Regions from separate parts of the Paenibacillus sp. FSL R7-0128 genome, predicted to be linked through region 4. Evidence: riboswitches for the same ligand, from Rfam matches in the RefSeq annotation. Region 4 holds a riboswitch; each other region holds the start of a gene.

Region 1 (7,920 bases), 330 kb from region 4:
GTATGGACGCGGACGGGACCAAGGACGGCTTCGACCTGAAGCTGACGGCGGCAGTAAGTGACCTGCTGAGTATACCTGTGATTGCTTCCGGCGGGGCCGGGAGAATTGAGCATTTCTATGATGTATTTACGGAAGGCCGGGCAGATGCCGGACTTGCGGCAACCATTTTTCACTATAAAGAGATTGCTATTCATGATCTGAAGGCTGATCTGAAGCAAAGAGGAGTAGAGATCCGATGAGCGAGGACAAGAAGGATATCGCACTAAGCCAGCAGGAGGCAGTGTCCGGCATCCGCTGGAATGAATCCGGCCTGCTGCCTGCAGTCATTCAGGATGCGCGCACCCTGGAGGTATTAATGTTCGCCTATATGAATCCTGAGTCGCTGCAGCGCTCACTTGCGAGCGGCCAGACCTGGTTCTGGAGCCGTTCACGCAGCGAGCTGTGGCATAAGGGGGGGACGTCCGGCAATACGCAGGCGATCACCTCGATCCATTACGACTGTGACAGCGATACGCTGCTGGTGAAGGTAGTGCCGGAGGGTCCGGCCTGCCATACCGGGGAGAACAGCTGCTTCTTCCGCGAGATTCCGCTCGATTCACCGGCAACCGTAACTGACACTGCCGGGACTGCCGTGAACGCTGCTGAAGCAGAGAGCGGCCGGTTTGCGGTACTCGGGGAGCTGGAGCGTGTGATTGCCGAGCGTGAGGTGAACCGTCCTGAGGGGGCGTATACGACCTATCTGTTCGACAAGGGCGTGGACAAGATCCTGAAGAAGGTCGGTGAGGAAGCCTCCGAGACGATCATTGCCGCCAAAAACAAAGATAATGCCGAGCTGCGCCTGGAGGTCAGCGATCTGATCTATCACCTACTGGTGCTGCTGCAGGAGCGCAAGCTTCCGCTGGATGAGATTCTGGAAGAGCTGAGCGCCCGCCATGAACGCCCGCGGCGGGATTAGGAGGAACTTTCTGCATGCACATCGATTATCATACCCATCATGAACGCTGTGGACATGCGGTCGGAAAGCTGGAGGAGTATGTGCAGCGGGGCATCGCTCTGGGACTTGAGCAGCTTGGGCTGTCGGATCATCTGCCGCTGATCCATGTCGACCCGGACCACTACTATCCCGAGATGGCTATGCCTCTTGCGGAGCTTCCGCGATATGTGGAGGAATGCCTTACGCTGAAGGAGCGCTACCGGGGCACGATTGAGCTGCGGGTCGGGCTGGAGGCGGATTATATTGAGGGATATGAGGAGCAGATCCGCGAGCTTTTGGCACCCTATCCGTGGGATTATCTAATTGGCTCGGTGCATTTCCTGGGAGAATGGGATATTACCGACCACCGGCAGACCCATGGCTGGGAAGGCCAGGATGTCATGGCGGTATACCGCCGCTATTATGATGCTGTACAGAAGTCGGCGTTAACAGGATTATATGATATTATAGGACATATGGACGTCATCAAAAGGTTCGGTTACGGACCCCGGACGCCGGAGGACCTGGCGGAGGCTAAGAAGCTTGAGCTGGATACGCTGAAGGTCATTGCCCGCAGCGGCATCGCGATGGAGCTGAACGCTTCCGGGCTGTTCAAGCCGTGCGCCGAGATGTTCCCGGCAGAGCATGTGCTTGTTCAGGCGCTTGAGCTGGGCATTCCGCTCACGGTTGGCTCTGATGCGCATGATCCCATGAAGCTGGGAGACGGCTTAACAGAGGCCCGGGACATGCTCTGGCGCACCGGCTTCCGCGAACTGGCCGTCTTTGAAGGACGCCGCCGTACATCTGTTTCGTTCAACGTATAAATTTATAATCCCAGGAGGGTACTATGCATCATCAATTACGGATTTTTTCCGGTTCGTCGAATCCGAAGCTTGCCGCTGATATTGCGGAGCGCCTTGGTGCGCCGCTTGGCCAGATTAAGCTGACCCGTTTCAAAAGCGGCGAGATTTATGTGCATTATGAAGAGAGCATCCGGAACTGCGACGTATTTTTGGTGCAATCCCTGGCTCATCCGATTAACGAGCTGTTTGTAGAGCTGCTGGTCATGATTGATGCCGCCAAGCGCGCATCGGCCAGAACGGTGAACATTATCGTTCCCTATTACGGGTACGCCCGGCAGGAGCGTAAGTCCGCACCACGTGAGCCGATCTCGGCCAAAATGGTCGCCGATGTGCTGACCACCGCCGGTGCAACGCGCGTAATTACGATTGATCTGCATGCCGCAGCCATACAGGGATTCTTCAATATTCCGGTCGATCATCTGACGGCGCTTGATCTGATTAGCGGTTATCTGAAGGTGAAGGGGCTTACCGATCTGGTCGTGGTCTCCCCGGATGCGGGACGAGCGTCCATGGCGGAGAAGCTGGCCAGCCGGCTGGATTCGCCGTTCGCCATCATGATTAAGAAGCGTCCGGCGCATAATGAATCGGTGATTACGCATGTCATTGGTGATGTGGAAGGCAGGACGCCAATCATTATAGAGGATCTTATAGATACCGGAACCACGATCGTCAATGTGGTGGAGGGCCTGAAGGAGCGGGGCGCCCGGAACAGTATCGTCTGTGCTACGCACGGACTGTTCTCCGGGGATGCGCTTGAGCGGATGGATCATCCCAATATCGACGAGATTGTCATTACCGATTCGATTGCCCTGCCGGACGAGCATTCCAGCAGATTCGCAGTGCTCTCGGTAGCTCCCATGCTGGCTGAGGCCACGCGTATTATCATCGAGGGCGGTTCCATAGATAAGCTGTTCAGAGACGCGGGGATTTAACTCCCGCGTCTTTTTTTGAGCTTTTCCCTCCCGTTAGCTCTCTCTCTGAGACTTGAGAATCTCGTTGCCACATGTGGTATACTGTGTGAAGAAGACAGCCGAGACCATAAATGGAAACGAACAGGTAAGGCTAGGGAAGCTGAAACAAGGGAGGTGCCTTGCTTCCATGATAGAGAGAACTTCAGAGAATACCGCGGAGCACAGTAATGTCATTCCGGTCACTCTGGATGCCAATTTTTTCTTTGAAAGAGCCGTTCGGTCGCTGGACCGCTTTCAATATGATAAGGCATTAAGAAATTTTCGCAAAGCTGTTGAATATGAGCCGGATAATCCGGTGAATCATTGCAATATGGCGGGTATATTATCTGAGATGGGCAATTATACCGCATCTAACGAGATTCTTATCCATGTTCTGGAGAAAATCGACCCCGCTATGACAGAATGCCATTTCTACATGGCTAATAACTTCGCCAATATGGAAAGCTTTGAAGAGGCGGAGCGCTCGCTGGTCACTTACTTGGAAGAGGATGCTAACGGCGAGTTCATGACCGAATCCGAAGAGCTGATGGAGCTGCTGCAATATGAGCTGAACCGGCCTGCTCCGCTGGTGCGTATCCGCAGCCGTGAGGGAGTCGTAGAGCATGACCGGGCGCGGAGTCTGCTGGAGGAGGGGAAGTTCCCTCAGGCTGTAGAGCTGCTGGAGGAGATCACTGCGGGTACCCCGGATTTTTTGGCTGCGCATAATAATCTGGCACTAGCTCATTTCTATATGGGCCGGTTCGCCAAGGCGAAGGAATGTCTGAATGAGGTGCTGAAGCAAGACCCCGGCAATCTGCACGCTCTGTGCAATATGGCCATCTTCCTGCAGTATGCAGGAGATAAGGAACAGCTTGAAACGCTGCTCGGTATGCTTGAAGCAACGGTGCCGTTCCATCAGGAGCATGTATTCAAAATGGCTACAACCATGGGTATCCTGGGCCGGCACGCTGCCGCTTACAGCCATTTCCGCCGTCTGCTGAAGGACGAGGAGGTCGCCGGAGACGCCGGGCTGTATCATTACTGTGCCGCGGCGGCAAGCAATAGCGGAAAACATGATGAGGCGCTGCGCTGCTGGAGACAGGCAGCCAAGCTGGACCCTGCTTCCGCTGTCCCGGCGTTCTTCCTGTCCCAGCTCCAGCAGGCCCGGGCAGAAGGACACCCTATGCCTGCTGTCAGCTATAACTATCAGCTGCCCTTCCAGGAGCAGCTGAAGCAGTGGAAGGGCAATACAGGCAGATTCACTGAAGAAGTGCGGAATAATCCGCTGCTGCGCGCCTCGTTCTTCTGGGCGCTGCGCTACGGCGATTCCGCTACGAAGCTTCAGGTGACCGAGGCTCTCCGCTGGATTGAGGACGAGGAGATGTCCGAGGTACTGCGCGGAGTTCTGGAGCAGGAGCCGCTGCAGGAGGACCGCCTGCAGGAGGCGGCATTGTTCAGCCTTCAGCGGCTGATCGGGGAGAACCTGAATGAAGCCGGCGGCTCGCCCGGCGAAGAGCAGGAGCCTGCGGCTGCTCCCGGACCCAAGGGGATGCTGCCCGGAACCGGCGGCTTATCGCCGTCCACTACCCGTATTTGAAGCAATTGCTGTTGTAAGAACACCTACTTGTAAGGAGGCCAATGTAATGTACAAAACGATTGTAATCGGAACAGGCCCGGCCGGGCTGACAGCCGCGATTTATCTGGCGCGTGCGAACCTGAGCCCGCTGGTCATTGAAGGCTTGCAGCCGGGGGGACAACTGACAACGACGACAGAAGTGGAGAACTTTCCAGGCTTCCCTGAAGGGATTCTGGGTCCGGACCTGATGGACAATATGCGCAAGCAGGCGGAACGCTTCGGCGCTGAATTCAAGAATGGCTGGGTGGAGTCGGTGGACTTCTCACAGCGTCCGTTCAAGGTAACAGTGGACGGAATGGGTGTATTGGAAGCGGAGTCGGTTATTATTTCAACCGGGGCCTCTGCAAGATATCTGGGCATTCCGGGCGAGCAGGAGAATGTGGGACGCGGGGTCAGCACCTGTGCGACCTGTGACGGCTTCTTTTTCCGTAATAAAAAGATTGTCGTCGTCGGCGGCGGAGACTCCGCCATGGAGGAAGCCAGCTTCCTGACCCGCTTTGCATCCAGCGTAACGCTGGTTCACCGCCGTCCCGAGCTGCGGGCCTCGAAGATCATGCAGGACCGGGCGCGTGACAACAGCAAGGTAACCTGGGCCTTGAACCGCACACCGGTTGAAGTAACGGTAGGAGAGACCGGAGTGAAGGGCCTTACGGTGCTTAACAATGAGACAGGTCTGACAGAATTGGTGGAGGCAGACGGCGTGTTCGTAGCGATTGGACACACACCGAACACAGCCTTCTTGGGCGGGCAGATCAATACGGATGAGAATGGCTATATTGTGGTCAACCCGGGTACCACCGAGACCAACATCCCGGGTGTATTCGCCTGTGGCGATGTACAGGATACCCGTTACCGTCAAGCGATATCGGCAGCGGGAACCGGTTGTATGGCCGCTATGGATGCCGAGAAGTTCCTGGAAGGCACGATGGTGCACGACTGGAGCGAATCGCTAGACAAATAACGGGTTTACAAGAATTACCCATACAGGTAAAATGTATTTAATTAGATAAGATACCCACTAGGGGAGCCTGAATAGGCTGAGACGGGAAAATTGAATTTCCGGACCCTTGAACCTGATCTGGATCATACCAGCGTAGGAAAGTGGAGTCGGACCTTTTTTGAATACAGTCTTATTTGGCTGTTCCTTTAATAAAGCCGCTCCAGGTGGAGCGGCTTTTTGACTTGCAGGAATCTATAGATTCTTCAGCTCAATCTGCTGCGTGACCTCTTATCTGATGAGTGTACAGAGCGAAGAGGAGGAGATTGAAATGAAAGGAATGGGTAAAAACGAAGAGGTGGATCTTTCGGGATTCCCCGCAAGCCGTAAAGTGTATGTGGAGGGCTCACGCCCGGATATCCGGGTTCCGATGCGGGAGATCAGCCTCAGCAGAACCGAAGGCGTTGCCGGGGAAGAGGAAAATGCTCCGCTGCGTGTCTATGACACAAGCGGTATGTACACGGATGCCGCGGAGGAGATGGACATTCGGAGGGGGCTGCCGCCGCACCGTTCAAGCTGGATCGCGGAGCGTGGCGATTCGGAGGAGTACACCGGAAGAGCCGTCCGGCCGGAGGATAACGGAATCCGCAGAGAAGGGGCTGCCGCAGAAGCTTATCCAGGACTGTGCAGGAATCCGAGGCGGGCCTATGCAGGCGGCAATGTGACCCAGTTGCATTATGCAAGGCAAGGGATCATCACACCGGAAATGGAGTATATTGCGATCCGGGAGAATATCCGGCCGGAGTTCGTTAGGGATGAGGTGGCTGCGGGCCGTGCTATTATTCCGGCCAATATCAATCACCCGGAGAGTGAGCCGATGATTATCGGCCGTAACTTCCTGGTGAAGATCAATGCCAACATCGGAAATTCGGCGGTCACTTCTTCTATTGAAGAGGAGGTGGAGAAGATGCGGTGGGCGACCCGCTGGGGGGCTGATACCATCATGGATCTCTCCACCGGCTCTAAGATCCATACCACCCGGGAGTGGATTATCCGCAATTCTCCTGTGCCGGTCGGGACAGTGCCCATATACCAGGCGCTGGAGAAGGTGAACGGTATAGCTGAGGATTTAACCTGGGAGCTCTATCGCGACACGCTGATTGAGCAGGCGGAGCAGGGGGTGGATTACTTCACCATTCATGCCGGGGTGCTGCGGCGCTATATTCCGCTCACTGCCCGGAGAATGACAGGCATTGTATCCCGGGGCGGATCGATTATGGCTGCCTGGTGCCTGGCCCATCAGCAGGAGAACTTCCTGTACACACACTTCGAAGACATCTGTGAGATTATGAAGACGTATGATGTGGCCTTCTCGCTGGGGGATGGCCTGCGTCCCGGCTCTATCGCTGATGCCAATGACGAAGCTCAGTTCGCCGAGCTGGAGACGCTGGGAGAGCTGACGGCGCTTGCCTGGAAGCACGATGTTCAGGTTATGGTAGAAGGTCCGGGCCATGTGCCAATGCACAAGATCAAGGAGAATATGGACAAGCAGCTTGAGATTTGCCACGAAGCCCCTTTCTACACCCTCGGTCCGCTAACTACGGATATTGCACCCGGCTATGATCACATCACGTCGGCCATCGGGGCAGCGATAATCGGGGGGCTTGGAACGGCAATGCTGTGTTACGTTACACCTAAGGAGCATTTAGGCCTGCCTGACAAGAATGATGTGCGCGAAGGAGTCATTACCTACAAAATTGCTGCACATGCCGCAGACCTCGCCAAGGGACATCCGGGTGCGCAGGACCGGGACAACGCGCTGTCCAAGGCGCGGTTCGAGTTCCGCTGGCGCGACCAGTTTCATCTCTCCCTGGACCCGGAAAGGGCGCAGGCGTATCATGATGAGACCCTGCCTGCGGAGGGGGCAAAGCAGGCGCATTTCTGCTCGATGTGCGGCCCTAAATTCTGCAGCATGCGGATTTCGCATGATATCCGGAATTCCCATAGATGGAGCCAATCACTGTAACTTAGCTGCATGACCTAATCTATATGTAGGTACGTTGTTCATGGCCGAGAGGCCGTGATTACAGCGTAAACGTATTATTCTGAGGCTATCCCCACAAGCTGAATGGCTGGCGGGGATAGTCTTTTTGTAGTTAGTGATTACAATCACAATTCACCTCTGTACCCTATGCTAAGCTGGTGTTGAGAAGAATTCTCATTAGTGAGGTGTGCAAAAGGATGAGCAAAGCGTTGAAGCTGGATGAATCGGTCTTTGAGCTGGTAACCAGGCACCCGGAAATTGTTGAGATCATGGTGGAACTGGGTTTTCGTGATATTGCGAAGCCTGGAATGCTGCAGACTGCAGGACGATTTATGACCCTCTCCAAAGGAATGAAATTAAAGAAAATAGAGCTGGAAACCGTTCGGCTGGCCTTTCAGCAGCATGGTTTCGAGATTATAGAATAGAAGGAGAGATTGTGATGAGCGAACTGATTAATAACCGCGAGGTCGATATTCCGGAACAGACACGCCGCCAGGCTATGCTGAGAGAGATCATC
Region 2 (7,920 bases), 3.0 Mb from region 4:
ATGTAATCGAAAAACCGATCATAATTGGACAGGGAGCGCCACGTAAGCCGAATGTAGTCGAAAAACCGATCATAATTGGATTGGGAGCGCCGCGTAGGCCGAATGTAATCGGAAAACCGATCATATTTGGATTGGGCGCGCCACGTAAGCCGAATGTAATCGAAAAACCGATCATAATTGGACAGGATGCGCCGCGTAGGCCGAATGTATTCGGAAAACCGATCATATTTGGATTGGGCGCGCCACGTAAGCCGAATGTAATCGAAAAACCCATCATAATTGGACAGGATGCGCCGCGTAGGCCGAATGTAATCGAAAAACCGATCATAATTGGACAGGGCGCGCCACGTAAGCCGAATGTAATCGAAAAACCGATCATAATTGGACAGGGAGCGCCACGTAAGCCGAATGTAGTCGAAAAACCGATTATAATTGGATTGGGAGCGCCGCGTAGGCCGAATGTAATCGGAAAACCGATCATATTTGGATTGGGCGCGCCACGTAAGCCGAATGTAATCGAAAAACCGATCATAATTGGACTGGGCGCCCTGGTTAACGTTATATGTCGCCACAAAGAGACGGGTGGAAAAGTGAGGTACACCCTATGCGTGGCATGAGGCACCCGCATCGTTCCACCAGCATCGTTCCACCCGCAGCGTGCCTGGTTTGAAATTATGAAGAAGGAGCAGTGACGAGCTGCGCGAACCTACGCGTGGTCTTGCGTATATCCTCAGCTCCGGCAATGGCCGAGATGATGGAGAGACCATCCGCACCCGCCCGGATGACCGGTGGGGCATTCTCCAGGGTGATGCCGCCGATTCCCACCACAGGAATGCTCAGGCCGCTTCGTTTTAGCTCTTCAATGACAGTAGTTCCCCGGACGGCCTGGGCATCATCCTTGGACGAAGTAGGATAGACAGGACCGACTCCGAGATAATCGGCGCCGTCCGCGATAGCCTGCCGGGCTTCCGTCAGATTATGTGCGGAGACTCCGATGATCTTATGCTCACCGAGCTGTTCCCGGATCAGCCTGGCAGGCAGATCATCCTGGCCGACATGAATGCCATCGGCATCCAGCGCAGCGGCAAGCTCTAGATCATCGTTCACGATGAACGGGATGTTATAGGCCCGGCAGATCTGCCGGAGCTGTTGCCCTAGACGGAGCAGTGCGGCACCCTTGAGCGCAGCGGGACCCTTTTCCCGGAATTGGAACAGAGTGATGCCCCCAGCAGCAGCAGCGGTTAAAGTGTCCTCGGGTGATTGGCGGCAGTTCACACTGCCCATAATGAAGTACAGCTTCAGCAGTCTGCGCATATCCTCGCTATCTATCCGTGTCATAGCGGTATCCCCCTTGATCTCATCCGGTTCCCATAAGCAAAATGATTTGTCGGCCCCTGCCCGGCCCCGATATTTAGACTATCCTCAATCGCCGCTTGAATGAAGGCCTTGGCGGTATGGACGGCTTCAGGCATGGAGCGGCCCAGCGCAAGACCCGCCGTCACCGCAGCCGAGAAGGTACAACCGGTTCCGTGAGTATGCTTCGTCGCAATCCGCGGGCTGGACATATACTGGAATTCCCGTCCGTCATAGAGCAGATCCACGGCCTCATCTCCTGAGGAGTCATGTCCGCCTTTCAAGATAATGTACTCGGGTCCCATCTGATGAAGCAGTCTTGCCGCCTGTTCCCGGTCTTCCCGGCTCTCAATCTTCATACCTGTCAACATCTCTGCTTCTGGAAGATTGGGGGTGATGGCAAGCGAGAGAGGAAGCAGGCTTGTAATCAGCGCCTGTACTGCCTCCTGGAGCAGCAGCTGTGAGCCGCCCTTGGCGACCATGACCGGATCGATCACCAGCTTCTGCTGCCAGCCGTACTGCTGCACTTTACTGGCAACCACACGGATAATGTCACTGCTGAACAGCATCCCTGTCTTAATGGCATCCGGCGGCAGATCACTGCCGATCGAATCTAACTGGGCTGCAACGGTCTCAGGCTCCATCGGATAGACCCCCTGGACACCTAGTGTGTTCTGGGCGGTGAGTGCAGTAAGTGCAGACATGCCGTACACCCCCAGCTCCTGAAACGTCTTCAAATCCGCCTGAATCCCGGCCCCGCCGCCGCTGTCAGAGCCGGCAATGGTCAACGCTTTGCGTATGCTAGTCATCTTTTCCCCTCCTTTGCGGCGTTTTAGGCTTCGAGCAGCTTCAGCCGTGAGCGGCTGCTGTATTGCTCCGGGGTAACTAGTGACAATTGATTCAGGAACCCAATCTGGAAGCTGCCCGGACCTTGGGCTTCAGCCGCCTCAGCGGCAAGCTCTGCTGCCACGCCGTAGAAGGAGAGGGCCTCGGCAGCCGCCTCAAGCACCTCCCCGCCGCTTACGGCAAGAAATGCACCCACCACCGCACTGAGCAGACAGCCGGTTCCGGTCACCCGGGTCAGGATGGAGTGCCCGTTGCTGGCGATATAAGTGCGCTTGCCATCTGTGATGATGTCTTCCTTGCCGGTGATAATTACGACACAGTTCAGCTTCTGCGCTGCTTTAATGGCTAGAGCTACTACATCGCCCTCGCCTGCTCCGGCATCCACGCCTTTGCTAGCCCAGCTCTCCCCGGCCACATTGGCAACCTCGGCCACATTGCCGCGCAGCGCAGTAAGCTGTAGCTCACTGAGCAGCTTAGCTGTAACATCCGTGCGGTAGGCGGTAGCACCGGCTCCAACGGGATCAAGCACGAGCGGTACATGGTGGCGGTTCGCAGCCTTTCCGGCCTCGATCATGGAAGCAATGGCAGCTTCATTCAGTGTACCGATGTTCAGCACAACCGCGCCGGACATGGCGGCGACATCCGCTACTTCTTCAATGGCATCGGCCATGAACGGCGAAGCTCCCAGGGCCAGAAGCCCATTAGCTGTGAAGTTAGCAACTACGATATTCGTGATATTATGCACCAGCGGGTTCGCCTGGCGTACTTTTGACAGATAAGACATATGAATTCCTCCTGAAAGATGTAATTAGAAATTAATAAAAGCATTCTTAACATCCACTTCGGCAGCCAGCAGTCCGTTCTCGCTCAGCCACTGGTTCACCTTCTCCCATGATGCGCTGTCCTGATAGCCGAAGGGCTGGGAACCGGCATCCATCAGCGGCAGCAGGATCTCCAGACTGCGCTGCTCAATGGCTTCATCCAGCGGTGCGGTATCCTCCTGATGGGTAAGCAGCAGCTTCAGCGCTTCATCCGGGTGATCGGCAGTATACTGCTGGCCTTTTCTGATCGCATCCACGAATTTGTGATAAAAGCCCTGTGAATCCTGCAGTCCCTGCTCACTGGCGACCAGCACCAGCTCATAATAATCCGGGACCCCGTAATCCACAGGATTGAAAGAGCGGACCGGATGGCCTTCCTGCTCCAGAATCAGCTGTTCATGGTTGATGAACCCGCCCATAATGCCATCCACCCGTCCGGTGGAGAGAGCAGGGATCAGCTCATAGCCGACATCCACCAGCTTGAGGGAGGAAGGGTCCCCGCCGTCGCTTTTGACCATCGTGTTCAGCATGGCTTCATACAACGGGACGGAGGAATATCCGGCTTGCTTGCCGGACAGCTCTCCCGGGCGGGTGATGCCGCTGTCTGCAGCTACCATGAGATGATTCAGCGGGTGGCGCACCAGCGCAGCAATCGACTTGACCGGAATCTGCTCCCCCCGTGCCATCAATACCTGCGGCTGGTAACTGAGTGCCAGGTCCACCTTTCCCGCAGCAACAAGCTTCAGCGCATCATTGGTATCGGCCGGCATCTGAATATCAACCTCCAGACCTTCCTCAGCGAAATAGCCTTCAGCCTCTGCCGCATACAAAAAAGAGTGGACAGCATTGGGATACCAGTCGAGCATAATCGTCAGCTTATGGACTGCGCCTTCGGCTCCAGTCCCAGCTTCAGAAGTGGCTGTAGTCCCCGCCGAAGAGCCGGAGGCCGCCGGACTGTTCGTATTGGTGCAGCCTGCCAGGACGGGCAGCATACAGAGCAGCAGAGCAGACAGTAGAACGGTTGGCCTTGAAATCACATGGTGCAGATAACGGAAATAGCGGATAGTAGTCATGAATAACGTCCTCTTTTCTTCAGAATAATCTTCTCCAGTGCGGCGACAGCCAGAAACAGCAGGATACCGAGCACGGATAACAAGACAACAGCGGCGAACATCTTGGCACTCTGGAGATTCCCTGCCATTCTGCGGCTGAAATAGCCCAGCCCCTGGCTGCCTCCAAGCCATTCCCCAATGGTTGCACCGATCACACAGTACACAGCCGACAGCTTCAGTCCGGAGAAAAAAGAGGGCAGGGCCAGCGGAACGCCCACCTTCCCGAGAATCTGCCAGCGGTTCGCGCCATATGTCAGCAGCAGCTCCCGGTAGGCGTCCGTGTTCTTGGACAAGCCGTCATAGGTGCCGATGACCACCGGGAAGAAAGCAGTCAGGAAGACAACGGCGACCTTACTCCATAGGGTGTAGCCGAACCACATGATGAACAGGGGAGAGAGCGCGATCAGCGGAACCGTCTGGCTGATGATCAGCAGCGGGTACAGCGCCTTGGCCAGCGGACTGAACAGGTGCATGGCGATTCCCAGCAGGCAGCCGCAGACCACAGACAGTGCGAAGCCCGTGAGTACCTCAAGCAGTGTAGCCGGCAGATGCACCCCGAATAACAGGCGGCGTTCCTCCAGCAAGGCCTTGCAGACCGCAGACGGAGCCGGAAGAATGAAGGGAGGAACCAGGCCCAGCCGGGCTACAGTCTCCCAGACTGCAAGCGTCAGCAGGGCGAGCAGGGAAGCCGGACCGTAGTGCTGGAGCAATCTTCTAGGAGCGGCGGTTCTCATATAGCTTCAGCTCCAATTCCTGGCGCAGGGCGGCGAACTGCGGTAGATAGTTCAGACTGTGATGGCGCGGACGGGGGAGACCGGCTGGGAATTCCTGCATCCCGCCGCCGCCACTGCCCGTCATTAGATAGATTCTGTCACTGAGCAGCAGAGCCTCCTCCAGATCATGGGTGATGAACAGCACCGTCTTGTCCAACTCCGCCCATAACTCGAGCAGCCAGCGCTGCAGTGAGCGCTTGGTAATGGCATCGAGCGCCCCGAACGGCTCATCGAGCAGCAGCAGGTCATTCCCCGCCGCCACGGTGCGGAGGACCGCCACGCGCTGGCGCATCCCGCCGGACAGCTCCTGGGGATAAGCCCCTTCGGTTCCCTCTAGGCCGAAGCGTTGCAGCAGGGTAAGAATCTCGGCCACGGCGGCCGCTTTGGGACGGCTGCGCTTGAGTTCCCAGGGCAGCAGACAGTTGTCCAGCACGGTCCGCCAAGGCAGGAGAAGATCCTGCTGCGGCATGTAGGCCACACTGCCCAGCCTCTTCGCTGCTGTAGCGGACTCGGCTCCGTTCAGCGTAATCCTGCCGTTGTCCGGCTCCAGCAGGCCGGCGATGATTTTGAACAAGGTGCTTTTGCCGCATCCGCTTCCGCCTACGACAGAAATGAATTCGCCGCGCTGCACATTCATGGATAGCTCTGAGAAGACGGGTGTCCGGGACGAACCGGTCCCGAAAGCATAGGATAGATTGCTAATGTTGATCATAAGACTATGTACAAGCCTCCCCGGATTGAAATAGAACCTGCGAGGAGCACAAAAAAGCCCCATTCATTCCCGGAGGCAATGAATGGGGCGGAAGGTACAGTCGGCTGCGGCCCTGTGACGGGAACCACTGATACATTCTGCTCCACTTCCCTCCGCTGGTATGATCCAGATCAGGTTCAAAGGGTCCGGAGCTTAAGCTCCGTCTCAGTCGGCCGACTCCCCTAGTGAATTAACAGGTGTTATTGAATTCGTAATTGCTACTTAATATACCACAAATTCCCCTCTTGTAAAGAGCAGGCGGTCAGCGCTTCGCCAGACCGGTCACGAACAAGGTGACGATGCCCCGGGAGATGTCCAACTTGGAGGAGTGGTGCCGCTTTTGCTCATACAGGTACAGATCAGGGCTGAGAACAGAGATTAAGGCCGTGGCCGCAAAGGCAGGATCAATGTCAATAATCTCATCGCCCTCCGCAGCACGCTGCAGCAGCTCTGTCATCATCACCCCCAGCCGCTGAAAAAAAGGATGCTCAAACTGGGTCAGCTGCTTCTTACCTGTGAACTCGGCTTTGATCATATTCAGCAGCTCGGCATACTGCTCAATGAAATCGGCAATCTGCTCAATGCTGCTCTGCAGCTGAGCGAGAGCCGGAGCTTCACCGGCACTGGCAGCCACCTGCTGCTCCAGCCCGGACAGGAATTGATCTGCGCTGCCCTTCAGCAGTGCAGAACAGATCTCACCCTTGTCCGTGAAGCGGCGGTACAGGGAGCCTTGTCCTATGCCTGCCCGCTTGGCAATGCTGTACATGCTGACTGCCTCAAGTCCGCTCTCGGTGAACAACTGGCGTGCAGCTTCAAGAATCCGCTGTACATAAGGATCGGCGGACTCGGGCGGAGCGGATTCTTTGGCTTGCGGAGCTGAGCGCGGGAGCTGTGCAGCATCGGTGTCTGGCTTTTTCATGAGAACCCCTTTCAGAAATAAATCAGCGATTTACAGAAAAATAAATAAAAGAATTGACACAACGGACAATTGTCCGTAGACTATGAATTGCACTTACGGACAGTTGTCCGTTCACTCATTATATAGAACAATCTGCCCGCAGGTCAATGTAGAACGCGGACAGCTCAGGAGGAGAAGAGACATGGATCAGACCTTGAAGCAGGAAGCCGATTTCCGGCTGTCCAGCATTCTGGTTCCGCTGCTGGCCATTATTGCCGGAGTATTTATGGTTGTGCTGGACAGTACGGCGATGAATGTAGCCTTGTCCAGGCTGGTGGTGGATTTCAAGACGGACCTGCATACGCTGCAGTGGGTAGTTACCGGATATATGCTGGCTCAGGCTTCAGTTATTCCGCTGTCAGGCTGGCTGTCTGACCGGTTCGGGGCCAAGACGGTCTTCCTGACGGCGGTAATTGTGTTTACGATAGGCTCGATTCTGTGCGCTACACCAAGCAGCGCCGAATGGCTGATTGTGTTCCGGGTCATTCAGGGACTTGGCGGCGGCTGTGTGCTCCCTGTCGGGATGGCCTATGTGTACAGACTGGCTCCCAAAAGTAAGGTTGGCGTTGTCATGGGGATTATGGGCATTCCCGTCCTGTTCGCACCCGCTATTGGTCCGGTATTGTCGGGCTGGCTGGTTGAATACCATTCCTGGCGCTGGATCTTCCTCATTAATATTCCGATTGGCATCATTGCTGTGCTGATCGGACTGCGCAAGCTGCCGAATGCGGCGAAGAACAGCGTGCCCGGCATGGATAAGCTCGGTATGGTTCTTGGCCCGCTGGCGTTTGCTTCGCTCACTTACGGGGTCAGCCAGGGCGCGCAGAGCTGGACCTCTGAGAAGACGCTGATCGGGCTGCTGCTGGGCGCTGTGGCGCTGATCGCTTTTGTCATCGCTGAACTGCGCTCCAAGACACCGCTGCTGGAGCTGCGGATTCTGAAATCCGTTGATTTCACGACAGGGATCATCGTGCAGTGGATTGCCCAGTTCGGCTTATATGGCGCGTTATTCCTGCTCCCGCAATTTCTGCAGCAGGCCCGCGGCTTCGGCGCATTTGATACCGGCCTGACGCTGCTGCCGCAAGCGATCGCTTCCGGGCTGATGATGCCAATTGCCGGAATACTGTTCGACCGGATCGGTGTGCGCTGGCTCGTGGTCTGCGGTCTCAGTCTGGTCTCCGGTGCGTTATTCCAGTATTCCCATGTGGATCTTACCACGCAGAGCCGCGACCTGATCCTTCCGCTGATCATGTGCGGGGCCGGAATGGGTATGATGATGATGCCGATGAATACGCATCTGCTCAAC
Region 3 (7,920 bases), 2.0 Mb from region 4:
CTCACTGAGCAGTGTTTCTCCGTAAACCTCTCTGCCAGCAAGCTCACCATTCAGCTCGACAATCACCAGCTTACCGGCCCACTCGGGCCGGGAGAGCAGATCCTCCAGTGTCCGGCAGCTCTCTTCGATTCTTTGCCTCTTTCCGTTAACGGTCACATTCATGCCTGTTCACCTCCTGCTGTGCCCTGTGTTTGAGCCATATCCAGCGCTTCAGCCAGCTCCGCTGCCCTGTCCCTGTGGACCGCTTCCCTGTACGCCATGGCCGCTGCCACCGGGTCCGGGGCTCCGCAGATCCCCGACATGACAGCAATGCCAGCCGCCCCTTGGGCCAGCACCGCTCCGGCATTACCCGGGGTAATCCCTCCAAGCGCAATCAGCGGGATGCGGCTCCAGCGGACAGCCTCGGCCAGTTGCGCAAGTCCCCGTGCCTGCTGTCCGGGCTTACAGGCCGTCGGGAAAACATGCCCGTAGAGGCAGAAGTCTGCTCCCCGCCTTCCAGCCTCCGCCGCCTCTTCCCGCGAGTGTACCGACCTGCCGATCCGCAGGCCCGGTGCAAGCCCGCGTGCTGCGGCTGGCGGAAGGCTATGCCAGGCCAACTGTACACCGCCTGCCCCAGCGGCCAAGGCAATATCGATCCGGTCATTAATGACCAGCTTCGAAGGCGGAACCCCGGCCTGAAGCATCTGCTGCGCCGCCGCCAGCAGTTCGCGGGCGGACATGGCTTTTTCCCGGAGATGGATATAATCCACCATGGGATGTACCGCCGCAGCCAGCTCCGCAAGCTTCTCAGGGTGGAGCCGACCGTCTGAGATGACATGAATTTCGTGCAACGCCTTTCCCCCTCCCGTCTGTCCCAGCTCACACTACACCTCTCCACAACACAAAAAAGACCGCCCCCGTAAAGGAAGCAGTCTGGAATAGAAACAGGAATACCGGTATTAGCCGTATACCCCCGCTGCAATATTCGTTCTCCACTTCCCTACGCTGGTATAACCCAGATCAGGTTCAAAGGGTCCGAGCAGATACGCCCGTCTCAGCCTTGCGGCTCCCCTAGTGATCGTTCTATGCGGTTGTTTGGCCTTGCTTTTTGTATATTAGCATATAATTCCTGTTAGAGCTATTCTTTCGTAGATTTTACTTCAATTACAAAAGCCACGGATGAACTCCCTTCTGAAAATTTACCATCCTCGGATGTCCAGAATGCTGATATGCCGTAGTAATAAACGCCTTGTTCTTTTGGAGCATTAAAAGAGCCGTTCTTCAATGGAATTTGCACTTCTTTATCATCGACAAATTGCTGAACGGTTAACCCGCCGGGTGCCGGTTTATAAGTAAAAGCAACATCGATCCCCCCCTCAGGGGCTATAACAGTGGGAGTAACCCCCTGTACCAAGGATTGTCCTCCTGTATAATCTGCACATCCTAATTTTCCCCAGCAATAGCTGCCTTGGGTAACCGGAATTTGGGTTTTCCCGGAAGTAACAAGGGGTAGCGGCGGCGATTCCTGTGTAATTCTAATCCCAATGCTTTTTGCATATCCTTCCAATCTTGTGTTTTCCACAACTCTCCCTGCAAAAGGAGTCCAATAAATGAACACTACCAGAAAAATTAAAATCCCCGCTGCAGATAGAATGAATCCTTTTTTTCTAAGCATCCCTATCCCCTTTTCATATCAAATTATCTAAATAGACGGAAATATATTGTAATAGTTACAAGCGCAGAAAAAAAGCCTGCCGGCAAGCGGTTAGGCTTTTTTAAAATAAAATTTATATGTTGCACACAAATCTGCATCCAGATCTTATTCTGCACCCATTATCCGTTGACAACCTCGCCGCCGTTCACATGCATCACCTGTCCGCTCACATAGGAGGAATCGTCCGAGGCCAGGTATACATACGCCGGTGCCAGCTCTTCAGGCTGCCCCGGGCGCTTCATCGGCTGGGTGCCGCCGAACTCACTGACCTTCTTCGCGTCAAAGGTGGACGGAATCAGCGGGGTCCAGATCGGTCCGGGCGCTACCGCGTTCACGCGGATGCCCTTATCGGCCAGATTCATTGACAGCGAACGGGTGAAGCTGAGAATGGCTCCTTTGGTGGACGAATAGTCCAGCAGCTGCGGGCTGCCGCGATACGCCGTGATGGAGGTCGTGTTAATGATCGTAGCGCCTTTTTTAAGATGAGGCATAGCTGCCTTCGTCAGGTAGAACATGGAGAAAATATTCGTCCGGAACGTACGCTCCAGCTGCTCCGCTGTAATGTCCTCAATATGGTCCTGCGGATGCTGCTCCGCCGCATTGTTAATCAGGATGTCAAGCTTGCCGAGTCCTTCAACGGTTTGGCGAATCAAGCTCTGACAGAAGCATTCGTCCCCGATATCCCCGGCGATCAGAATACACGTTCTGCCCTCCTGCTCCACCTGGCGCTTGGTCTCTTCCGCATCCTCATGCTCGTTCAAGTAGGAGATCACCACATCCGCGCCCTCCTTGGCAAAATGCACGGCAACCGCACGCCCGATCCCGCTGTCGCCTCCGGTAATGAGCGCGGCCTTGCCCAGCAGCTTGCCTGCTGCCTTGTACGCAGGTGTCTCAAACTCCGGGAGCGGGTTCATCTCACTCTCAATTCCCGGGCGCTGATCCTGTACCTGCGGGGGCAGAGTTTTGACAGGTTGTTTGTTAGTGTCTGGCATAATCCATTCTCCTTTCGCTGTCCACAGTATTGTTGATTAATCATGTTAGCATGGCTTAAGGTCTGGTGTTTATGCACAGGCAGTGTGCCTGCTTGACTGTACGTTATGTTACTTACCACACTTGGCAGCCGCCCAAACAGCCAATCTTCATTCAACGGTGCCTATATCGGAACGGTAGTACGGTAAGCAACGAACGTTTCCAAAAAGAATATTATCTATATCCGCTAGGGGGAATGTCCTATACTTTGTGGGGAACGACAACTACCTTAACTGAGGGGACGCTTCTATCATGGGAAATGAGCGCATCTTGCTGACGAACGGAACTGTAATCGATGGAACCGGACAGCAGCCGCTGCATCATGCAAGCATTGAGATTGTTAATGGCCGTTTCGGCACCATAACACAGTATAGTGACATTAACGGGAGAATCGGGCATGACTCCGCAACAACAGTGATCGACCTTGAGGGTCTGTTCCTTTTGCCGGGGTTTATTCACACCCATGCCCATACCAGCTTCAAGTACATACAGAATGAGCCGCTGCACGGATATCATACGGAATATTTGGCCGCGTGCCTTGCGGAAGGAATTACTACGATCCGGGATGAGGGGATGACTACGGCAGCATCGATTGATGATGTGGTCACATATACGCAGCAGTTGGAGGACGCTAATTCTCCCAGAATTCTTACATCCGGCAAGGTATTCACCGCTCCAGGCGGGTACGGTGGTCAGGAGCCTATCGGAGTAGGGAGTGCAGAGGAGGCGCGGCTTAAGGTCCTTGAAGTCTTGGGACAAGGAATACATTTCATCAAAACAGCGCTGGAAGACGGCTACGATCCCGCAACCGCCGGACTGCCGCAGCTGAATCAGGAGATTCTCGAAGCGATCTGCCAGGAGGCCAGGAGTATGGGTGCTTGTGTGTCTGCTCATGTTACAAGTGCACGCAATCTTCAGATTCTGGTGGATGCAGGGATCAGCGATGCTGCGCATATGGTCTACGACCGGCTGGACGATCAACTGATCCGGCAAATGGTGAGCGGGAGCATCCGTATCGTCCCCACCCTCACCGTACTCCAGATGTTCCAGGACAAATTCGGTGCGCCGCTGCTGGAGCAAGGGCTGGATAATGTCCGGAGATTTATTCAGGCAGGCGGGGAGATTGGGCTGGGGGATGATTTTATTGAAGAAACTCCTCCGTGGTACAGAGCCGGTATGCCGTGGAGGGAGATCCAGCTGTTAGGCCAGGCCGGCCTCTCCCCGATGCAGATTATTGTGGCTGCCACTTCAACCGGTGCCAAGATCTGTAAGCTGGAACATGAGCTCGGTACCATTGAGACAGGCAAGAGGGCCGATCTGTTGGTCGTCGGGGGAGATCCGCTGGCGGATATTAACAACCTGCGGCAGGTCAGCTGGGTAATGAAAGACGGCAAGATCGTATCGAAATCATACTAACAGGAGGTTTTGCAAAATGAATGCAAGAATCACACTATCTCCGGTCACCCCGGACGATATCGATTTCATCACAGAACTGGAGACCAATACCGCCCTCTGGCCCTTCGAGGATATGATTCCAACTGACAAGGAGGCAGTCCGGAAGACGGTGACGGAACGAATCGCTAGCGACTGGCATAGACAATTCCTGATCCGGCTAGCTACTCCCGAAGCAACCCCTGTAGGGGAACTGAGCATACACTGGTATGTAAAAGAGCGCGAGAGCTGGGAGCTGGGCTACAGCCTTTTCCCTGAATACCGGGGGCAAGGCTACTGCACCGAAGCGGCGCAGCTGGCCTTGAAGCTTGCTTTTGAAGAATGGAAGGCCCACAGAGTCGTGGCTATGTGCAATGAATACAATACCGCATCCATCAAGGTGCTGGATAGGCTAGGCATGGTCCGCGAGGGCGTATTCCGGGAAGAAATACACTGGAACCACCAGTGGGTCAACCAGTACTTTTATGCGATACTGGACCGGGAGTACCGGGCGATTACCGGGATATAGAGGAAGGATGCTGTATTCTGTTTTTAGGCACGTTGTTCATTTTCATGCTGGAGCTGTGCCTTGAAAGACATGTTTGTTTTCGCATACATCGGGTCGATGTCTCTTCATAGCAGTACATCGCCCCTCATGACAAGACCTCACTCCTTGGGATAGCGGCCTTATTTCCAGAACTCTATTCATCTTCCTTCACAATTGCATCCTGAACCTTACCCGCACCCCTAACCTTTGTTGACATATTCAGAATCGCCTGCGTCACTGTTGTCCCTTCATCCAGCTCTATCTTAACCCCTGTTGCAGTGGCAGCGGTCTTAAGCGTGCGTATGGAGCCTTTTTGCAGGTGGAGGACGGGTCCTTTGGCTTCAATATTCACATCTCCGAAATTGCCGTTAAGCGTCACTACGATCCCGGCTGCAAGGCCGGATGGCAGATCAATATCTGTGAACCCGTCTCCGGTACCCTCCCCCTCTTCCAGATTTACACCGGACTGTACCGACAATGCCTTCACCCAGGCTGTACCTTCGGTGACCAGGCGGGCAGTTCCACTATTCTTCTGCACAATCACTTGGTTCATGGTTGTGTTCTTGAGCTGCACTGAGGGATCTCCGCTTCCCTGTATGATGACCTTTCCTAGCACTTCAACACTATCCAAGGTTACCTCTCCGTTGCCAATACCTTCTTCCAGGACCAGGTCTCCAAAAATCTTCAGATTCTGCAGCAGCACATCATGGCCGGATACAGTGACATTGTTATAGTATTTGATGGCTCCCGGTTCAAAACTTCCGAGCCCCTCAGAACGGCCGATAGTTACACTCTGCAAGCCGCCGCTTGTGACATTGTAATAATCCAGCAGTGCAATCGCTTCGGCCCGGGTCATCGCCTGTTCTGGAGCAAACCGCCCGTCCGGGTACCCCTTCATTCCTCCGTCATTGATCAGTGCAGCGACATCGGCTTCACTCCAGCCTGCAATCTGATCCTTATCGCTGAACATGGATAATACCTCCGTGCTTCCCGTCTCAAAATACATCATTCTGCTCACCATAATCGCCGCCTCCTGGCGCATAACGGGATCGCCCGGACGAATCGTGCCTCCGTAACCCTTGATGATGCCCACTTCCAGCGCTTTCGAGATTTCTTCGTATGCCCAGCTCGTCTTAGGCAGATCGCTGAAATCGGCCTTCACCTTGCTCTCAGCCGTCAGCCCGGCCAACTGGTTGATTAACGCGATAAATTCCGCTCTAGTGATCGCCTGATCCGGCCGGACTGACCCGTCCGCGAATCCCTTCAGCCATCCCTTTTCCAGCCAGCGGCTCATCTGCTTCTGCGCCCAGTGTCCTTCATAATCGGCTGCCGCAGACATATGCCCGGCTGAACCCAGCAGCAAGCTCAGACTCAGCCCGACCGTTACTAATTTTCTTCCTATCATTACTGCGCTCACTCCTAAGTATGTGATGCCAAATGAACCAAGCACCTAATCACAGTGTAGCGGAATACACAGCCGTTGGGAACAATATCCAACTATGTGATCCAGACATGCGAAACAGCCCTGGAGGCCGAGACTTCCAGAGCTGTTATCACACTACCCATCCGGCAGCAGGTTATTTAGATAATTGTGTTGTATACCATGAAAAAGATCATGACGACCAGCGAGACCATCAGCAGCAGGCTCATGGTACGGATCTTGGCAGTCTCCGCAGAGACATCGCGGTTCTCTCTCATGCCAGCCGCAGCAAGGCGCAGAGGCTTGGTCATAATCCCGCCGAACGCGAACATAGCCAGCAGAAGCACCGTAACAATGATCATCCAAGGTACAGAATACTCGCCCTTAGTCATCATGTAGCCGCCGGTCAGCAGCTGAATCACCAGCCCGTATTGGGCAAAGCGGTTGAATCCGCCGATTGCACTGAGCGTGCCTTCCTTCGCCGGGGAGGACAGCTTAGCCGTCCCGCTTAAGATAAACGGCAGCACCAGATAGAAACCGAGTGCCAGTGTCCCGATCATATGCAGAAAAAAGAAAATATGACCCATTGTAATCTCCTCCAATTTTGAATGTGAGGCCTTCGGCAGACTGCCGGGGTTACATGGTTACAGAGGAAGTCACCGCGCGGACCGAATCAGCGGACTGGTCGAGTGCCGCCTGTTCCTCCGCCGTAAGCTCCAGTTCAAAAATCCGCTCAATGCCCTCCGCTCCCAAAAGCGCAGGAACTCCCATGAACAGGTTCTCATAGCCGTATTCACCCTCAAGCAGAGCGATTACCGGTATGATCCGTTTCTTGTCCTTGAGAATAGCCTCCGCCATCTGAACCAGGGATGCTGCCGGAGCATAGTACGCGCTGCCGTTCCCAAGCAGGCTGACAATTTCACCGCCGCCCACACGGGTACGCTGCACAATCTCTGCAATGCGATCTGCCGGGATAAGCGTCTCGATGGGAATACCGCCTACGCTGGAATAGCGCACTAACGGCACCATATCGTCGCCATGGCCGCCCAGCACGAAGCCGCGTACATCCTCTACCGATACATTAAGCTCCTGAGCGATGAAGGTGCAGTAGCGGGCCGTATCCAGCACCCCGGATTGCCCGATGACACGGTTCTTGGGGAAGCCGAGCGCATGATAGGCCACGTATGTCATCGCATCCACCGGATTGGTCAGTATGATCACAATGGACTCTGGGGCCACGCGCTTCACATTCCCGCAGACCGATCTGACGATATTAGCATTGGTATTGACCAGATCCTCACGGCTCATGCCGGGCCCCCGGGCAATCCCTGCGGTAATAATAACGATGTCAGAATCCGCTGCGTCCTCATAGCTCGAAGTTCCGGTAATTTGAGCATCGAAGTTCTGCACGGGTCCCGCTTGGAGCATATCCAGCACCTTGCCCTTGGTAGGATTCTCAAGCTGAGGAATGTCAAGCAGCACTACATTGCCAAGCTCCTTCTGGGCAAGCATAAGCGCCGTGGTCGCGCCGGTGAATCCGGCACCTACGACAGTGATTTTTGAACGTTTGATCGCCACGGTAGCCCTCCTAACCTGATGATAGTCTGAAGGCGGCCTACATAGATATAAGCTACACGGATGTGCAGCTTATATCTGTAGTATTTACCGGCCCGGCCTCTTACAGATGGTTGATGATCTCGTCAGCAAAAGCAGAGCATTTCAGCTCAGTCGCGCCTTCCATCTGGCGGGCAAAGTCGTAAGTAACCGTCTTGTTGTTAATCGCCGTACTCATTCCCTGGT
Region 4 (7,920 bases):
GCCGGACTATATAGTACTTAGGCTTAGGCGGAACTTATCCGTTACCGGCCACTGCCATCCTTTTACCGGAGACAACCGCTTAAGACTGCCATACCCCGTGCTCACCGTTCTTGCCCATATATTCAATCCGCGAAGGGGACAGCTCAAGAATGACATAATCGGGATCATCCGGTCCCTTGAACCATTTCTCCAGGGATTCATTCCATACCTTAGAGCGCAAGCTATCATCCTTCGTCACAGCAACTGTAGCTTCAATCTCCAGTACATCCTTACCGCCGCCCTGTTCATAGCCAAGCAAGAGACTAGCATTCGGATTATCCTGAAGCTCTTCTACCTTATGAGTCTTGCGGTTAGTTGCCAGATAGATGGACAGTCCGTCATGAAATATCGCCATGTAACGCACCTTAGGCTTGTTACCGGCCTCAATCGTGCCGAAGGAACCGAACCTGTTATCGTCCAGCACCTGTATGATTGTTTTCTCCAGCTCTTTGTTATCCATTGACGTCACAGCTCCCTTCAAATTCATGTGAATATAAGTTTATATATTCACGTCCACGGTTTGGATTTATGATTAACCTGTGCCTAATATAGTGTACCCTTCCCGTTCATTCTGAATCCCGCCATCTGTTCATAAATTGATTCATAAGGAGTCTTATTCTTGAAAAAACTAATCTGGATCGGCTGTCTCTCCTATTTCGTAATCGGCCTCGCCCATGTCGTCCTGGGCTCCATTCTTCCAGTGCTGCTCCAGCATTATGACCGCAGCTACAGTGCAGGGGGCGAGCTGATCTTCAGCCAGTTCGCGGGCTTCCTGGCCGGCGTACTGGTCTCGCCGCTGCTGAACCGGCGGTTCGGCAAGCGCGGCGGCATTCTGATTGCCACCGGCCTGCTGTTCAGCGCCGAGATTACCTACGCCTTCCTCCCGCCCTGGGGCTGGATGTACGTAATTGCCGTAGCCGCAGGGTTCGGCTTCGGGATGATCGAAGCCGTCATCGGCACGATTATTATAGCCGCAGTCACCGAAGGAACGGCGGTTGCCATGAGCCGGCTGGAGGTGCTGTTCGGTGTCGGGGCGCTGCTCATGCCGCTGGCGGCCAGTCCGCTGATTGCCGCAGGGCAGTGGAGGCTGGCCTTCCTGATCGTTGCCGCCTTCTCCCTCCTCTCGCTGCTCTTCTGGGCGAAGAGCAGATTCGGCCCGCTGGACAGCGCGCTGAATGAGCGGCCTGCCCGCCCTGACCGCGCTGCGGCAGCGGAAGCGGGAACCACCAGACGGTTGTCCTTGCCCTACAAGGGCAAGCAATGGGTCGTGCTGGGCTTGTTCATTCTGTTCTTCTTTCTCTATGTAGGCACTGAGATGAGCCTGGTGAATTTCATGCCGGCGATCTTCATTGCGAAGCTGGGCATGAGCGAGGCCGCGGCTGCACTCACGGTGACCTTCTTCTGGCTGGCCATGTCGGCGGGCAGACTGTTCGCCGGTGTCATCGCCGAGAAGATTTCCTACCGCATCTATGTGCTCGTCAGCTGCTTTGCCGCTTTGCTGCTGCTCGTTATTTTCCCGTTCGCCGGTCACCGGCTTGCCGCCTTTGCGATCATCCTGCTGCTTGGCCTGTTCATGTCCGGCATCTTCTCGATCGCGCTGGTCTTCTCCAGCAAGCTGCTGCCCGGCGCGGAAGAATCCACGCCCAGCATTATGATCGCCTCCGGCGGAATTGGCGGCGCAGTGCTGCCGCTGCTGACCGGCTGGTCCATGGATCATCTGCAGATCGCCCAGACCTCAGGACTTTTGGCCGCTTTTGCCGCGCTGTTATTCGTGCTGAGCGTAACCGCCTGGAGAATCGGGTAATTGAAGCTACAAGGTCCATATTCTGCGAATAAGGATGGAACCCACCCATGGCTATACCGCATTCCGAGCCCACTCTGCATACCGCCTTGCTGCAATTCATTTTCCCCTTCTCCATCAAGGCCGAGGTCGATGAAGAGCTGATTGAGAGTTTACAGAAGGATGGATTTACGCGTTTTTTTCTTGAGAACAAGGAACTGGAGCATGCCTATTACGGAGAGAGCCACTGTGTATCCCATGAGAAAATGGAGCGCAGCTATCTTCCGTTTGCCGCCCATGTCTTGTTTCCGCGTGAGAAGGACAGGGATTCCTTCCGCCGCTTTTCCCGGGCCAATGATCTGCTGTGCGGGCTGCAAATGCCCTTTCAGACGGTTCCCTTCCGCGTGCTGTCGACCGATGTGTTCCTCTGCCCGTTCGAGCTGGGCTTTCTGACGGTAAGAGTGGCTATTGAGGAGGAGAATCTCCCCTTCAGCATGGTGCTGGAATTCGCCGACCGGTTCCGCAACCTGGAGGATGTGAGTGTTCAGGATGAGCATACCTTCATCCATTGTCATAAGAAGTCTTTTGCCCGGGTGGAGGACTTCGTGTTCAGGCATCTGGCAGCCGGGCTGGAGCCGTATCTCGATCCTGCGGAGACCAATGGCAATTATTTCGAGACCCTGCCCTTCTTCGTCGATGAACGGATGCTGGTGCAGGCCTTCTACGGCGTTAATCTCCCGGAGGATGAGGAAGAGATCAGTGTCGAAATGCTCTACCGTGCCTCTCAGGTGGATGGTCTGACCATCGACGGCAGCCCCTACATGAGTGCAAGTGATCCAGACTATATCAAGCAGTACACCCGGGAGCATTGCTATAGCCGCTGGGGACCGGACACCTACTATATGACCAATGAGCAGACCTTCTGCTGCGTGAGCCGGGCGAAGCCGGAGATTGCCGCAGGCCTGATCAGCCAGATGTACGGCGAATATTATTACGGAATGCTGCTGAGTATTTTTCATAAAATCGTGCTACTGAAGCTCGCCAACCTCCACTCCCGGCTGCGCATCAACCACGATAACGACGAGATCGAGAATCTGATCTTCCTGATCAACAAATTCTCGGCCAAATTCTACTTCCTGGAGCTGATTTCACAGTCGCAGGGGCGGGAGATTTTTTTTCAACTGCGTAAGGTATATGGCAATGATGCTCTGTTCGATGAGGTGAAAATGACCCTGAATGACCTGTTCCAGTACCAGGACAAATTCCAGGCCAAACGGCGGGATACACTCCTGATGGTGCTCACCGTATTTACGGTCATCAGCGGGATATACGGGATGAATCAGGTCATCGAGGATCTGAAGGGCCAGATCGACTGGAGCAAAATGCTGGAGTACTCCGCGTTCGAGTATCTGGCTCTGTTCCTGACCTTCTCGGGGATCACCGTCAGTGTCGGCTTAACGCTGAGAGAGATCTGGAACGGCATCCGCAGCCGCCGCAAGAAGCGGCATTATACGAGGGATTAAGACACAGAGGGTGGACAATGTCGAAGCTGCCGTCTATAATACACCGTAAGAACATAGCAATACCCGTGAACTTTATAGAACCAGGGGTGCTGGAATTGGCCGGCTGAGATTGTATCCCACAAGATACTGACCCTTATACCTGATCTGGATAATGCCAGCGTAGGAATCTTCATTCGGCACAGTGCCTTAAGCGGTACTGAAGCTGAATTCCCCTCACGCAAGTAACTGGCGTCCCGATCTTCGGGACGCTTTTTTGATTATATGGATGTACAGGAATAGGGTTTCTGTAAGCTCTGAAGACCAGGGGTTGCTGGAAGGAGAGAAAAAGAGAAATGGGAGTCAAAAAAACAGTAATGCTGCTGCTCAGTTCCATGCTGGTTCTCACGGTCGCGGGATGTGGCGGCGGGAACAACAGCGGCAATGCGGGGGCCAGCGCACCTGCTGCCGGGAACAGTACGGCTGCACCTGATGCAACCGCAGCCGCACCCACAGATGCACCTAAGGCGCTGACTCCGGTCAAGATTGCCCTGGACTGGACGCCGAACACGAATCATACCGGCCTGTATGCAGCCAAGGAGCTGGGCTATTACGCGGAGGAAGGTCTTGACGTACAGATTGTACAGCCAGGCGCTGCCGGGTCGGATACAATGGTCACTTCCGGCGAAGCCCAGTTCGGCATCAGCGCCCAGGAGGCGCTGACCCTGGCCCGCCTGCAGGATGTGCCGCTGGTGTCGATTGCTGCAATCATTCAGCATAATACCTCGGGCTTCGCGGCTCCGAAGGACCGCAATATTAAGACGCCGAAGGATTTTGAAGGCAAAACGTACGGAGGCTGGGGCTCCCCTGCGGAGCAGGCCGCCATGAAAGCGATTATGGACCCCGAAGGCGGGGATGTCTCCAAGGTGAAGCTGGTGAATATCGGCGAAGCGGACTTTTTCACAGCTGTGAAGCGGGATATTGACTTCGCCTGGATCTTCTATGCGTGGACCGGGGTAGAGGCCGAGCTGCGCGGCGAGCCGCTGGATATGCTGTATCTTAAGGATTATGCGCCGCAGCTTGATTACTACACACCGGTGCTGACCACCAGCGAGAAGGAGATCGCCGAGCATCCTGAAGTGGTGAAGGCCTTCCTTAAGGCTACGTCCAAGGGGTATCAGTATGCTATCGATAACCCGGAAGAAGCCGCGACGGTCTTGTCTGATGCTGTACCTGATCTGGACCCCAAGCTGGTGCTGGCCAGCCAGAAATGGCTTAGCCCGAAATACAAGGACGACGCCCCGCGCTGGGGTGAGCAGAAGCTTGAGATCTGGAAGAATTACGCCGACTGGATGTACGGCCTGAAGCTGCTGGATAAGCCGCTGGATGCGGAGAGTACGTTTACGAATGAATTTTTGCCGGAATCATAATGAGCCCGCATGGCGGGAATCTTATACCTAACTTGGAGAGGAAGGATTCATCATGGCTAACACACTGCTCAGCATTCAGGTAATTCCCAAGACACCGAACAACGAGGATTCCATCCCTTACGTGGACAAGGCTATAGAGGTCATTCAAAAGTCAGGCGTGAAGCATCAGGTGAATCCGCTGGAGACCACGATGGAAGGCGAGCTGTCCGAGCTGCTGGATATTGTGCGTGACATGCATGAGGCGCTGATCGCTTCCGGCAGTCCGAGTGTGATCTCACAGATCAAGATCGCCCATAATCCGGGCGGCATCAGCATGGAGAAACTGACGGAGAAATACCGGCCGTGAGAAGCACCTGGAAGCTAGTGTGGCCGCCCTTTGTGGCGGTCCTCTTTTTTGTCGGGATATGGCAGCTATCAGTCATGCTGTTCGACATCCCAGCTTACCAGTTGCCGAGTCCCACGGATATCGCGCGTGAGTCGAAGAACAACGCCTCCGGGATCTGGGAGCACACCGCCGCCACGCTGCGGCTGACCCTGATCGGCTTCCCGGTCGGCACAGGCATCGGCCTGCTCACCGCCTTGCTGCTGCATCTGCTGCCCTGGGTCAAGCGAGCGCTCTATCCGCTGCTGATCCTCAGCCAGAATGTGCCCTCCATTGCGCTTGCCCCGCTGCTGATTATCTGGTTCGGGTTCGGCCTGCTGCCCAAAATCATCCTGATCACCCTCGTCTGCTTCTTCCCTGTGGCTGTTGCGACCATGGGCGGGCTGACGCAAAGCGACCGGGTAATGCTGAATTATATGAAGATGGCCGGTGCAGGCAAGTGGCAGATCTTCACCAAGCTGGAGCTTCCCGGCTCGCTGCCCTCCCTGTTCTCCGGGCTCAAAATCTCCGCCACTTATGCGGTGATGGGCGCAGTGGTGGCCGAATGGATCGGCGCCGACAAAGGGATCGGCTACTATATGCTGCTGCAGAAGTCCTCTTACCGTGCGGACCGGATGTTCGTGGCCATCGCTATTATCGTGCTGCTGAGTCTCGTATTATTCGCGCTCATTGCCCTGCTGGAGAGATGGCTGGTGCGCTGGAAGCCGCGCAAGGAAGCTTAATGCCACGGGAGGATACCCCAACACGGAAGTACTTATAATCAACTGAAGGAGGTTACGCGAAGTGTCTGAGCTTACGAGGATTGAACTGGAGAAGGCGGACGGAGACGGACGCCTGGGTACACGGAGTGTGCCGCCTGCGCTCGAAGTCAGCGGCATCAGCAAGTCGTTCAAGCACCGCCGCCGGGAGACACAGGTGCTGAATCAGGTGTCCCTGACCGTGGAGCCGCAGGAATTCGTCTCCATTGTCGGCCCGTCCGGCTGCGGCAAAAGCACGCTGTTCCATATCATCGGCGGCCTTACGCTGCCGGATACCGGAACCGTCCGCATGAACGGCATCCCCGTGACCGGGCAGCGCGGCAAGATCAGCTATATGCCGCAGCAGCCCGCGCTGTTCCCGTGGCGCAGCACACTGGATAACGTCCTGCTTGGCGGCGAGCTGCAAGGCGCCCCGCAGCGGGAGGCCCGCGAGGCTGCACGCCACTGGCTGGCGAAGATCGGCCTAGGCGGCTTCGAGCGGGCCTACCCGCACATGCTGTCCGGCGGCATGCAGCAGCGGGCCGCCTTCCTGCGGGCCATGCTCGCGCCGCAGGAGCTGATGCTGCTCGACGAGCCGTTCAGCGCGCTCGATGCGCTGACCCGCGAGCAGATGCAGCGCTGGCTGCTGGAGCTGTGGGAGGAAAACCGCCGTTCCGTGCTGTTCATCACTCATAACATTGAAGAGGCACTGCTGCTCTCCACCCGCATCTATGTTTTCTCGGGGCGTCCCGGCTCCGTCCTCCACACCGTGGAGGTCCCGTTCCCGCGTCCGCGCCGCGAAGAGATCGCCGATTCGCCGGAGTTCCTCCGGATGCGGCGCCAGCTCTCAGAGTGGATGCGCGAGGAGCAGGCGAAGAGCCAGAGCTAAGTAGGCTCTTTGCCTGCTGGTACTGCTGCGCTCATTGCTGTGCCGTCTCGGCAGCAACTTATTTCTAACTGATTGTATTTGGTGCAATAGAATCCGCAATACTCCGGGCCAAACTCAAATCTGCTGTATTTCGTACAGCAGATTTCTGTTCTTTGGCCCCAAAGAGCCTTTTTCGCAGATTTCTGCTGTACGAAGTGCATTAGATTCAAATTTGCGGTGGATTTAAGGAGCATCTGTTGTAGAAAATACAATGGTCTAGAACAAACTCAGGTGGTGTAATGTAAGTTGCGAACCACTTCACCCGTGTAGTTGTATTCTGTACATTTAAAAACAGTAAAAAGGATCGCTCGCCTCCTATAACTGTAGTCTGTACAATTAAATCTGCCCGAATGAGTAATATCAAGCTATAAATACCAGGTTCCCCCGCCCTACATCCAGCCCTTGTCCTCCGCCAGCCGTACCGCTTCAATCCGTGTTTTTACCTCCAGCTTGCTGAGGATCTCCGAGATGTAGTTGCGGACCGTGCCATAGGAGAGGTGGAGCGCCGCGGCGATCTCTCCGGCGCTGCGGCCTGCGGCAGCCAGCTTCAGAATCTCCCGCTCCCGGTCCGAGAGCGGGTTCTCTTCACGCAGGCTGCCAAAGACCAGCTCCGGGGAAACCTCGCGGCCCCCGCCCATCACGCGGCGGATGGCATCCGCCAGCTTATCCACCGGCTCATCCTTCAGCAGATACCCCTGAATCCCGGCCTTCACCCCGCGCTCGAAATAACCGGGACGGGCGAAGGTGGTCAGGATAATGATTTTGGTGCGGCAGCCCCGCGACTTCAGCAGCTCGGCCACCTCCAGACCGCTCATCAGCGGCATCTCAATATCCATCAGACACACATCCGGCTGGACACGCTCGATCAGAGCCAACGCCTCCGCCCCGTCTCCCGCTTCGCCCGCTACCTCAATATCCTCCTCCAGATCGAGCAGCGATGCCATTGCGCCGCGCAGCAGCCGCTGATCTTCGGCAATTATGATGCTGATCATGCCGTTTCCCCATCCTTTCCATCCTTAACTACTCTTGGTGTGACCACCGTCAGCCGGGTTCCCCCTCCGGGTCTCTGGGCAAGCGTCAGTGAACCGTCAATCAGGGCCAGCCGCTCGCCCATTCCCTTCATGC

What was found. A riboswitch is a leader RNA that binds a small molecule or an ion and turns the genes downstream of it on or off. The one in region 4 is predicted to bind thiamine pyrophosphate.
Region 1: another riboswitch for thiamine pyrophosphate. It lies ahead of thiC (phosphomethylpyrimidine synthase ThiC); the one in region 4 lies ahead of NST26_RS01495 (ABC transporter substrate-binding protein).
Region 2: another riboswitch for thiamine pyrophosphate. It lies ahead of NST26_RS13765 (ABC transporter ATP-binding protein); the one in region 4 lies ahead of NST26_RS01495 (ABC transporter substrate-binding protein).
Region 3: another riboswitch for thiamine pyrophosphate. It lies ahead of NST26_RS09750 (thiamine phosphate synthase); the one in region 4 lies ahead of NST26_RS01495 (ABC transporter substrate-binding protein).

Annotation. Positions count from the first base shown of each region.
Region 1 is NZ_JBBOCD010000001.1:15,676-23,595, forward strand. It holds gene hisF (imidazole glycerol phosphate synthase subunit HisF) at 1-239, shown strand, start outside; gene hisIE (bifunctional phosphoribosyl-AMP cyclohydrolase/phosphoribosyl-ATP diphosphatase HisIE) at 236-955, shown strand; gene hisJ (histidinol-phosphatase HisJ) at 970-1,797, shown strand; gene NST26_RS00130 (ribose-phosphate diphosphokinase) at 1,821-2,768, shown strand; gene NST26_RS00135 (tetratricopeptide repeat protein) at 2,935-4,383, shown strand; gene trxB (thioredoxin-disulfide reductase) at 4,430-5,383, shown strand; TPP riboswitch at 5,433-5,539, shown strand; gene thiC (phosphomethylpyrimidine synthase ThiC) at 5,691-7,385, shown strand; gene NST26_RS00150 (DUF1858 domain-containing protein) at 7,601-7,828, shown strand; gene NST26_RS00155 (DUF438 domain-containing protein) at 7,843-7,920, shown strand, end outside.
Region 2 is NZ_JBBOCD010000001.1:3,355,366-3,363,285, forward strand. It holds gene NST26_RS13735 (hypothetical protein) at 1-532, opposite strand, end outside; gene thiE (thiamine phosphate synthase) at 673-1,338, opposite strand; gene thiD (bifunctional hydroxymethylpyrimidine kinase/phosphomethylpyrimidine kinase) at 1,335-2,162, opposite strand; gene thiM (hydroxyethylthiazole kinase) at 2,186-2,989, opposite strand; gene NST26_RS13755 (ABC transporter substrate-binding protein) at 3,008-4,093, opposite strand; gene NST26_RS13760 (ABC transporter permease) at 4,090-4,866, opposite strand; gene NST26_RS13765 (ABC transporter ATP-binding protein) at 4,847-5,617, opposite strand; TPP riboswitch at 5,748-5,850, opposite strand; gene NST26_RS13770 (TetR/AcrR family transcriptional regulator) at 5,919-6,575, opposite strand; gene NST26_RS13775 (DHA2 family efflux MFS transporter permease subunit) at 6,757-7,920, shown strand, end outside.
Region 3 is NZ_JBBOCD010000001.1:2,381,974-2,389,893, reverse strand. It holds gene thiS (sulfur carrier protein ThiS) at 1-162, opposite strand, end outside; gene NST26_RS09750 (thiamine phosphate synthase) at 159-830, opposite strand; TPP riboswitch at 960-1,062, opposite strand; gene NST26_RS09745 (hypothetical protein) at 1,118-1,654, opposite strand; gene NST26_RS09740 (SDR family oxidoreductase) at 1,813-2,685, opposite strand; gene NST26_RS09735 (amidohydrolase family protein) at 2,975-4,138, shown strand; gene NST26_RS09730 (GNAT family N-acetyltransferase) at 4,155-4,682, shown strand; gene NST26_RS09725 (S-layer homology domain-containing protein) at 4,855-6,105, opposite strand; gene NST26_RS09720 (hypothetical protein) at 6,282-6,707, opposite strand; gene mdh (malate dehydrogenase) at 6,757-7,698, opposite strand; gene icd (NADP-dependent isocitrate dehydrogenase) at 7,799-7,920, opposite strand, start outside.
Region 4 is NZ_JBBOCD010000001.1:350,416-358,335, reverse strand. It holds gene NST26_RS01510 (pyridoxamine 5'-phosphate oxidase family protein) at 80-499, opposite strand; gene NST26_RS01505 (MFS transporter) at 659-1,843, shown strand; gene NST26_RS01500 (hypothetical protein) at 1,891-3,342, shown strand; TPP riboswitch at 3,415-3,525, shown strand; gene NST26_RS01495 (ABC transporter substrate-binding protein) at 3,675-4,748, shown strand; gene NST26_RS01490 (thiamine-binding protein) at 4,801-5,094, shown strand; gene NST26_RS01485 (ABC transporter permease) at 5,091-5,852, shown strand; gene NST26_RS01480 (ABC transporter ATP-binding protein) at 5,932-6,756, shown strand; gene NST26_RS01475 (response regulator transcription factor) at 7,185-7,787, opposite strand; gene NST26_RS01470 (sensor histidine kinase) at 7,784-7,920, opposite strand, start outside.